3 regions of the Ectobacillus sp. OTK genome follow, and region 2 is predicted to be linked to each of the others. Evidence: a T-box and tRNA genes for the amino acid it is inferred to sense, from the RefSeq annotation. Region 2 holds a T-box; the other regions hold tRNA genes.

Region 1 (2,233 bases), 210 kb from region 2:
TATGAGCCATTAGCTCAGTCGGTAGAGCATCTGACTTTTAATCAGAGGGTCGAAGGTTCGAGTCCTTCATGGCTCACATTTGCGGGTGTGGCGGAATTGGCAGACGCACCAGACTTAGGATCTGGCGCCTTTGGCGTGGGGGTTCGAGTCCCTTCACCCGCACCATTTACAATTGTATAGGATTGCAGTGTTTGTCATGCGGAAGTAGTTCAGTGGTAGAATACAACCTTGCCAAGGTTGGGGTCGCGGGTTCGAATCCCGTCTTCCGCTTTCATGCCGGGGTGGCGGAATTGGCAGACGCACAGGACTTAAAATCCTGCGGTAGGTGACTACCGTGCCGGTTCGAGCCCGGCCCTCGGCACTGCTTCATACAAAATATGTTCAACATATGCGCCCGTAGCTCAATTGGATAGAGCGTCTGACTACGGATCAGAAGGTTATGGGTTCGAGTCCTTTCGGGCGCGCTTTATGGGGCCTTAGCTCAGCTGGGAGAGCGCCTGCTTTGCACGCAGGAGGTCAGCGGTTCGATCCCGCTAGGCTCCACTTTTATGGAGGGTTGGTAGAGCGGCTTAATACACCGGTCTTGAAAACCGGAGACGGTAACACGTCCGTGGGTTCAAATCCCACACCCTCCTCCATTTTATATTTAGTATATTATCGTCGCGGGGTGGAGCAGTCTGGTAGCTCGTCGGGCTCATAACCCGAAGGTCGCAGGTTCAAATCCTGTCCCCGCAACCAAAATGGTTCCGTGGTGTAGTGGTTAACATGCCTGCCTGTCACGCAGGAGATCGCGGGTTCGATCCCCGTCGGGACCGCCATTTGGCTCGGTAGCTCAGTCGGTAGAGCAGAGGACTGAAAATCCTCGTGTCGGCGGTTCGATTCCGTCCCGAGCCACCATTTGTTAAACTTTCTGGTTATAAAAAATATATTACGCCGGCTTAGCTCAATTGGCAGAGCAACTGACTTGTAATCAGTAGGTTGGGGGTTCAAGTCCTCTAGCCGGCATACCTTTAGGGGTATAGTTTAAAGGTAGAACTGAGGTCTCCAAAACCTCCAGTGTGGGTTCGATTCCTACTGCCCCTGCCAAAGAGGGCCTATAGCTCAGCTGGTTAGAGCGCACGCCTGATAAGCGTGAGGTCGATGGTTCGAGTCCATTTAGGCCCATTGTTTCAATTATTTAAATTGAATTATTCCGCAATAGCTCAGCGGTAGAGCAATCGGCTGTTAACCGATAGGTCGTAGGTTCGAATCCTACTTGCGGAGCCATATGGCCCGTTGGTCAAGTGGTTAAGACACCGCCCTTTCACGGCGGTAACACGGGTTCGAATCCCGTACGGGTCATTAAAAAAGAGTCAGCAATATTTGCTGGCTCTTTTTTTGTTCATATAAAGAATAAATAATTTAAGGAACTGATATTTTATCGATTCTTTTTATATAGAAAAAGGGAAATAGAGTAAAAAAAAGAATATTATATAAGATTTTCTCTAAAGGGAGACATATAATGGAACTAATATGGACAAAGACGTGGACCGCTAAATCGGAGGTTTAAGAAGATGAAGAGGGAGAACTTAGGAAATTTAAAACAGTGAATTATAAGTGAGGCAAATGGATAATTTATTTCAATCCTATTACTAAATAGAGCTTTTCCAATCTCATAAAGGAGTGTGGGCATGATGCAGGATACAGTCACTCAGCAGCAGTCAAAACAAAGAAGATGGGTTCGATTTCTTGTTATATTTACCGTTTCTATTTTACTACTCCTTACAGTTGCCTATACAGGTGGGACATTATATGTAAAAAGAAGTTTGCCCGTTATTAAGGGGGAAATTTCCTTAAGAGGATTGCAGGACTTGGTAACGGTCACGAGAGACCAAAATGGAGTACCGCATATTGAAGCAAAAAATCTGCATGATTTATATGTGTCTCAAGGGTACGTAACAGCACAGGATAGATTATTTCAAATGGATTTAAGTCGTCGGCAGGCATCTGGCGAGTTGAGTGAAGTAATCGGTGAACAAACAATAGAACAAGATCGATTTTTTCTGACGCTTGGTTTACGAAGAGCAGCCGAAGCGTCCTATAATGTATATTCGAATGAAGCTAAACAGGTGTTAAAGTGGTATGCGGAAGGTGTGAATTTATACATAAATGAGGCACGAAAAGCAAATAAGTGGCCGATTGAATTTACATTTCTTGGTTATGAGCCAAAGCCATGGACACCAGTAGACTCTTT
Region 2 (2,233 bases):
GGAGCTATCCGACGCAGGTGAGCGCGATGCTTTGATTAAATCGATGCAAAAGCTGAAAAAGAAGAAAAAATAAGAAAAATCCGCCATCACGGCGGATTTTTGCTTCTACGTTTAAGAAAATATAAATTTCCAGCTAGAAGTGAATTCGACGTAGTAGGAAATTATTAAGAATAAAGTGCAGTTACGGCCTCTGTTTTCGCCTAACGGCTCGCCAGTCGGCGAGTTTTCTTTAATAGATACACCCTTTTCTATTATCGTCTTTTACGGCTTAAGCCCATCGCGTTTTCCACTTTTCGAAGCTGCTTCATTGCAACCTTGTTTGCCTTTTCAGCGCCTTTATCTAAAATCTCATCAAGTTCAGGAGAACTAATCAGCTCATTATAGCGCTCTTGAATTGGCTTAAGTGCATCCACAACAACCTGCGCTAAGTCACCTTTGAAATCGCCGTAGCCTTTTCCTGCATATTGCGCTTCCAGCTCTTCAATTGTTTTGCCAGAGAATGAGGAGTAAATGGTAAGCAGGTTGGAGATGCCTGGTTTTTGTTCTTTATCGTATTTCACGATGCCATCAGAATCAGTGACAGCGCTTTTGATCTTTTTCTCGATAGCTTTTGGGTCATCAAGAAGGCTTACCATTGATTTTTGGTTTGGATCAGATTTACTCATTTTCTTTGTTGGTTCTGTTAAAGACATAACCCGTGCGCCGACCTTTGGAATGCGAATTTCCGGGATGGTAAATACTTCACGGTAGCGGTTGTTAAAGCGCTCTGCTAAATCACGTGTCAGCTCGATATGCTGCTTTTGATCATCGCCGACAGGTACGATGTCTGTATTGTATAACAGAATATCAGCTGCCATTAATGGCGGATAGGTAAGCAGGCCGGCCGCAACCGCATCTTTGCCTTTGGACTTATCCTTAAATTGTGTCATGCGTTCTAATTCGCCAATGTAAGCGATGCATTGCATAATCCATCCGAGCTGCCCGTGAGCAGGTACTTCTGATTGTACAAATAATGTGGACTTCTCTGGATCGATTCCGCATGCTAAATATAAAGCGGCAAGGCTGCGAATATTTTTGCGCAGTGCTACCGGATCCTGCGGGACTGTAATCGCATGTTGATTGACAATACAAAAATAACAATCATGCTCGTTTTGCAGCTCCACAAATTGCTTCATAGCGCCTAAGTAATTGCCGATTGTAATCGTGCCGCTTGGCTGAATACCTGAAAAAATAACTGACATTTTGCAGTTCCTCCCTACGTAAATTAAATTCGTTTAAACTATAAGAAAGTATAACTTTTAGAGCACTGTCTAGCTCCATTGGCCGATTCCGCGTTTCTTAATACGAAACAAAAAAGGCCCATTCATCCCTAACAAACATAGGGACGAATGGACCGTGGTGCCACCCTAATTATTTTGCAAAAGCAAAACCACTCAAATCCGGTAACGCCGGACGAAACGCCGAAGCCTACTTTAAGTTCGGTTCGGTGCTCAAAAGCCCATTCCATACTGTATCATTGCTTGCTCGCACCAGCCACAAGCTCTCTGAAATGACCTCAATATGTACTCTTCTTTCTCATCGCAAGACTATAAGATTCTCTACCTATTATAGCAAATTTCCAATACGATGCAAGCTATGCTAATACAGCAAAGCTAATTCCTATAGATAAAACCGCGAGAATCACACCTGTAATAAGGAATGGATATGTAAGACGAAACGAGTAGGTTCGGTATAAAAGGTCTCTATCCTCTATTGGCGGTTCTTCCCCTAAAAGAGATACTTGCTTTGCATTCGTAATCCGAAACATTTTGCGGAACGCGTACCTTGTAATATTAAAAAAGCCGCGTTCAAGCAGGAAAAAAAATCCTCCGATGACGGTGCAGGGAAGCGCGATATAAAACAGGGTGTTTACAAAAGGCAATAGAAAGGAGTCTGGATGTTGAAGCAAGACGGCTATAACAGAAATACCAATGGATGCCCCAATCATAATACCTGTGGAAGCTATCATTCGGTTCAAAATGTTCCCTCCGAGAGTTTTAAAAATATTAATGCTATTATATTATACAAATTATGGAAATTTATATACAAGGGTTGGTGACTATTTCTATCCATTTTTTCTGTATTCTAGCGGACACGTTCTGCTCGCTGAGGGGGAGGATCTCCAGCCAATAAGGCAAAAAGCGCTGCAGCGTTCAAGGTACTCTCCCCCTTTGCTAGCAAGCCAAAGCGATTC
Region 3 (2,233 bases), 630 kb from region 2:
GATAGGAATATTTCCTATCACTTCTTCAATGCTTCTTCAATTGCATTCTTAATTCCATCATAGTTAGCATCCACAAGGCTTCCATTTACATAAACAGTAGGAGCCCCTTGCACCTTCAATTCTAAAGCTAAGTCTCTATCCTGCTGAACCATCTTTTGAATCGCTTGACTATTCAAGTCCTTTTGAAATTGCTTTACATTAATTTCAGGGAGCTTCTCTTTTACAATTTTCATAAGCAGTTCCTCAGTAATCCACACTTGATCCGTATCTTGCTGAGCAGCATACAGCTCAGCATAAAACTTCCAAAAAGCATCTTGGTTTTGTTTGTAAATTGCTTCGCCTGCAGCAGCGCCTAAATCAGAATCGTCTCCAATGAATGGGAAGTTAATAAAGTGAAACTGGGCTTTTCCCGTATCAATATATTCCTTTTGGATTTGAGGAAGAACATGCTCATCCCATTTTTTGCAGCCTGGACATTTAAAATCTGCAAACTCGACAATATGGACAGGGGCATCTTGATCCCCTAATGTTTGTTGCTCCTTATATGCGAATGGATCCTGTTTATCTTCTGTTTTCTTTCCTATAATTGTATAAACAATTACCCCAACCAAAATTAAAAATGCCAGCGAAAAAATCATAAATAATGTAGAAAACTGTTTAGACTTCATTCTTTATTCTCCGTTGCTGTTGTATTTACTTCTAGTATTGCCACTCCATCATGTAATACTCAGAAAGCATCTTCTATTACACATCATACCAACGTATATAGCACTCGTCCAACGGAAAGATCGTTCGTTCAAAAAGCTGTCACATTCTTTATATTTACATAAAAAAAAACCTTTACTTTGATAGTAAAGGTTTTTTATACCGGTGGTCGGGGTCGAACCGACACTCCAGAGGAACACGATTTTGAGTCGTGCGCGTCTGCCAATTCCGCCACACCGGCATGGAGGCGGCAACCGGATTCGAACCGGTGGATAAAGGTTTTGCAGACCTTGGCCTTACCACTTGGCTATGCCGCCGAATATTTTGGAGCGGAAGACGGGATTCGAACCCGCGACCCCAACCTTGGCAAGGTTGTATTCTACCACTGAACTACTTCCGCATATATGGCTGGGCTAGCTGGATTCGAACCAACGAATGACGGAGTCAAAGTCCGTTGCCTTACCGCTTGGCTATAGCCCACTGATAAAACTTTATGTTATACACCTTCGAATCCAATATGTGAATTCTGATTAATACATTCCTCATTATTCTCCATTATAACCCATTCACTAATCACTGTAAAGATTTAGGTTTAAATGGGGCGACTGATGGGAATCGAACCCACGAGTGTTGGAGCCACAATCCAATGCGTTAACCACTTCGCCACAGCCGCCATTACAAGAATGGCAGGGGTAGTAGGAATCGAACCCACACCGGAGGTTTTGGAGACCTCTGTTCTACCTTTAAACTATACCCCTATAGATGGTGGAGGGGGACGGATTCGAACCGCCGAACCCTGAGGGAGCGGATTTACAGTCCGCCGCGTTTAGCCACTTCGCTACCCCTCCACATGATGCCGGCTAGAGGACTTGAACCCCCAACCTACTGATTACAAGTCAGTTGCTCTACCAATTGAGCTAAGCCGGCGTAATATATTTTTTATAACCAGAAAGTTTAACAAATGGTGGCTCGGGACGGAATCGAACCGCCGACACGAGGATTTTCAGTCCTCTGCTCTACCGACTGAGCTACCGAGCCAAATGGCGGTCCCGACGGGGATCGAACCCGCGATCTCCTGCGTGACAGGCAGGCATGTTAACCACTACACCACGGAACCACTTTGGTTGCGGGGACAGGATTTGAACCTGCGACCTTCGGGTTATGAGCCCGACGAGCTACCAGACTGCTCCACCCCGCGATGATAAGAAATTCAATTTATATGGTGGAGGATGACGGGCTCGAACCGCCGACCCTCTGCTTGTAAGGCAGATGCTCTCCCAGCTGAGCTAATCCTCCACATGTTGGTGACCCGTACGGGATTCGAACCCGTGTTACCGCCGTGAAAGGGCGGTGTCTTAACCGCTTGACCAACGGGCCATGTAATGGCGGAGAGCGAGGGATTCGAACCCTCGATACGCTTGTGACGTATACACGATTTCCAATCGTGCTCCTTCGGCCTCTCGGACAGCTCTCCATTTGGCTCCGCAAGTAGGATTCGAACCTACGACCTATCGGTTAACAGCCGATT

The links. A T-box is a leader RNA that pairs with one kind of tRNA and senses whether it is charged. The one in region 2 lies ahead of trpS (tryptophan--tRNA ligase), so its partner is inferred to be a tRNA-Trp.
Region 1: it has a tRNA-Trp gene. The T-box ahead of trpS (tryptophan--tRNA ligase) is inferred to sense a tRNA for this amino acid. The anticodon was not compared.
Region 3: it has a tRNA-Trp gene. The T-box ahead of trpS (tryptophan--tRNA ligase) is inferred to sense a tRNA for this amino acid. The anticodon was not compared.

What each region holds. Positions count from the first base shown of each region.
Region 1 covers NZ_AP048547.1:1,019,819-1,022,051, forward strand. Annotated here, with positions in the region: tRNA gene AC6HZ4_RS05025 (tRNA-Lys) at 4-76, shown strand; tRNA gene AC6HZ4_RS05030 (tRNA-Leu) at 82-165, shown strand; tRNA gene AC6HZ4_RS05035 (tRNA-Gly) at 199-270, shown strand; tRNA gene AC6HZ4_RS05040 (tRNA-Leu) at 276-361, shown strand; tRNA gene AC6HZ4_RS05045 (tRNA-Arg) at 391-464, shown strand; tRNA gene AC6HZ4_RS05050 (tRNA-Ala) at 471-543, shown strand; tRNA gene AC6HZ4_RS05055 (tRNA-Ser) at 551-638, shown strand; tRNA gene AC6HZ4_RS05060 (tRNA-Met) at 662-738, shown strand; tRNA gene AC6HZ4_RS05065 (tRNA-Asp) at 743-818, shown strand; tRNA gene AC6HZ4_RS05070 (tRNA-Phe) at 822-897, shown strand; tRNA gene AC6HZ4_RS05075 (tRNA-Thr) at 933-1,005, shown strand; tRNA gene AC6HZ4_RS05080 (tRNA-Trp) at 1,013-1,086, shown strand; tRNA gene AC6HZ4_RS05085 (tRNA-Ile) at 1,091-1,164, shown strand; tRNA gene AC6HZ4_RS05090 (tRNA-Asn) at 1,192-1,266, shown strand; tRNA gene AC6HZ4_RS05095 (tRNA-Glu) at 1,270-1,341, shown strand; gene AC6HZ4_RS05100 (penicillin acylase family protein) at 1,674-2,233, shown strand, end outside.
Region 2 covers NZ_AP048547.1:1,232,620-1,234,852, forward strand. Annotated here, with positions in the region: gene AC6HZ4_RS06070 (hypothetical protein) at 1-73, shown strand, start outside; gene trpS (tryptophan--tRNA ligase) at 252-1,241, opposite strand; T-box leader at 1,378-1,588, opposite strand; gene AC6HZ4_RS06080 (DUF3899 domain-containing protein) at 1,634-2,008, opposite strand.
Region 3 covers NZ_AP048547.1:606,347-608,579, reverse strand. Annotated here, with positions in the region: gene AC6HZ4_RS03150 (DsbA family protein) at 18-668, opposite strand; tRNA gene AC6HZ4_RS03145 (tRNA-Leu) at 866-946, opposite strand; tRNA gene AC6HZ4_RS03140 (tRNA-Cys) at 948-1,022, opposite strand; tRNA gene AC6HZ4_RS03135 (tRNA-Gly) at 1,031-1,105, opposite strand; tRNA gene AC6HZ4_RS03130 (tRNA-Gln) at 1,111-1,185, opposite strand; tRNA gene AC6HZ4_RS03125 (tRNA-His) at 1,303-1,378, opposite strand; tRNA gene AC6HZ4_RS03120 (tRNA-Trp) at 1,390-1,463, opposite strand; tRNA gene AC6HZ4_RS03115 (tRNA-Tyr) at 1,469-1,553, opposite strand; tRNA gene AC6HZ4_RS03110 (tRNA-Thr) at 1,560-1,632, opposite strand; tRNA gene AC6HZ4_RS03105 (tRNA-Phe) at 1,668-1,743, opposite strand; tRNA gene AC6HZ4_RS03100 (tRNA-Asp) at 1,747-1,822, opposite strand; tRNA gene AC6HZ4_RS03095 (tRNA-Met) at 1,827-1,903, opposite strand; tRNA gene AC6HZ4_RS03090 (tRNA-Val) at 1,926-2,001, opposite strand; tRNA gene AC6HZ4_RS03085 (tRNA-Glu) at 2,008-2,082, opposite strand; tRNA gene AC6HZ4_RS03080 (tRNA-Ser) at 2,089-2,179, opposite strand; tRNA gene AC6HZ4_RS03075 (tRNA-Asn) at 2,183-2,233, opposite strand, start outside.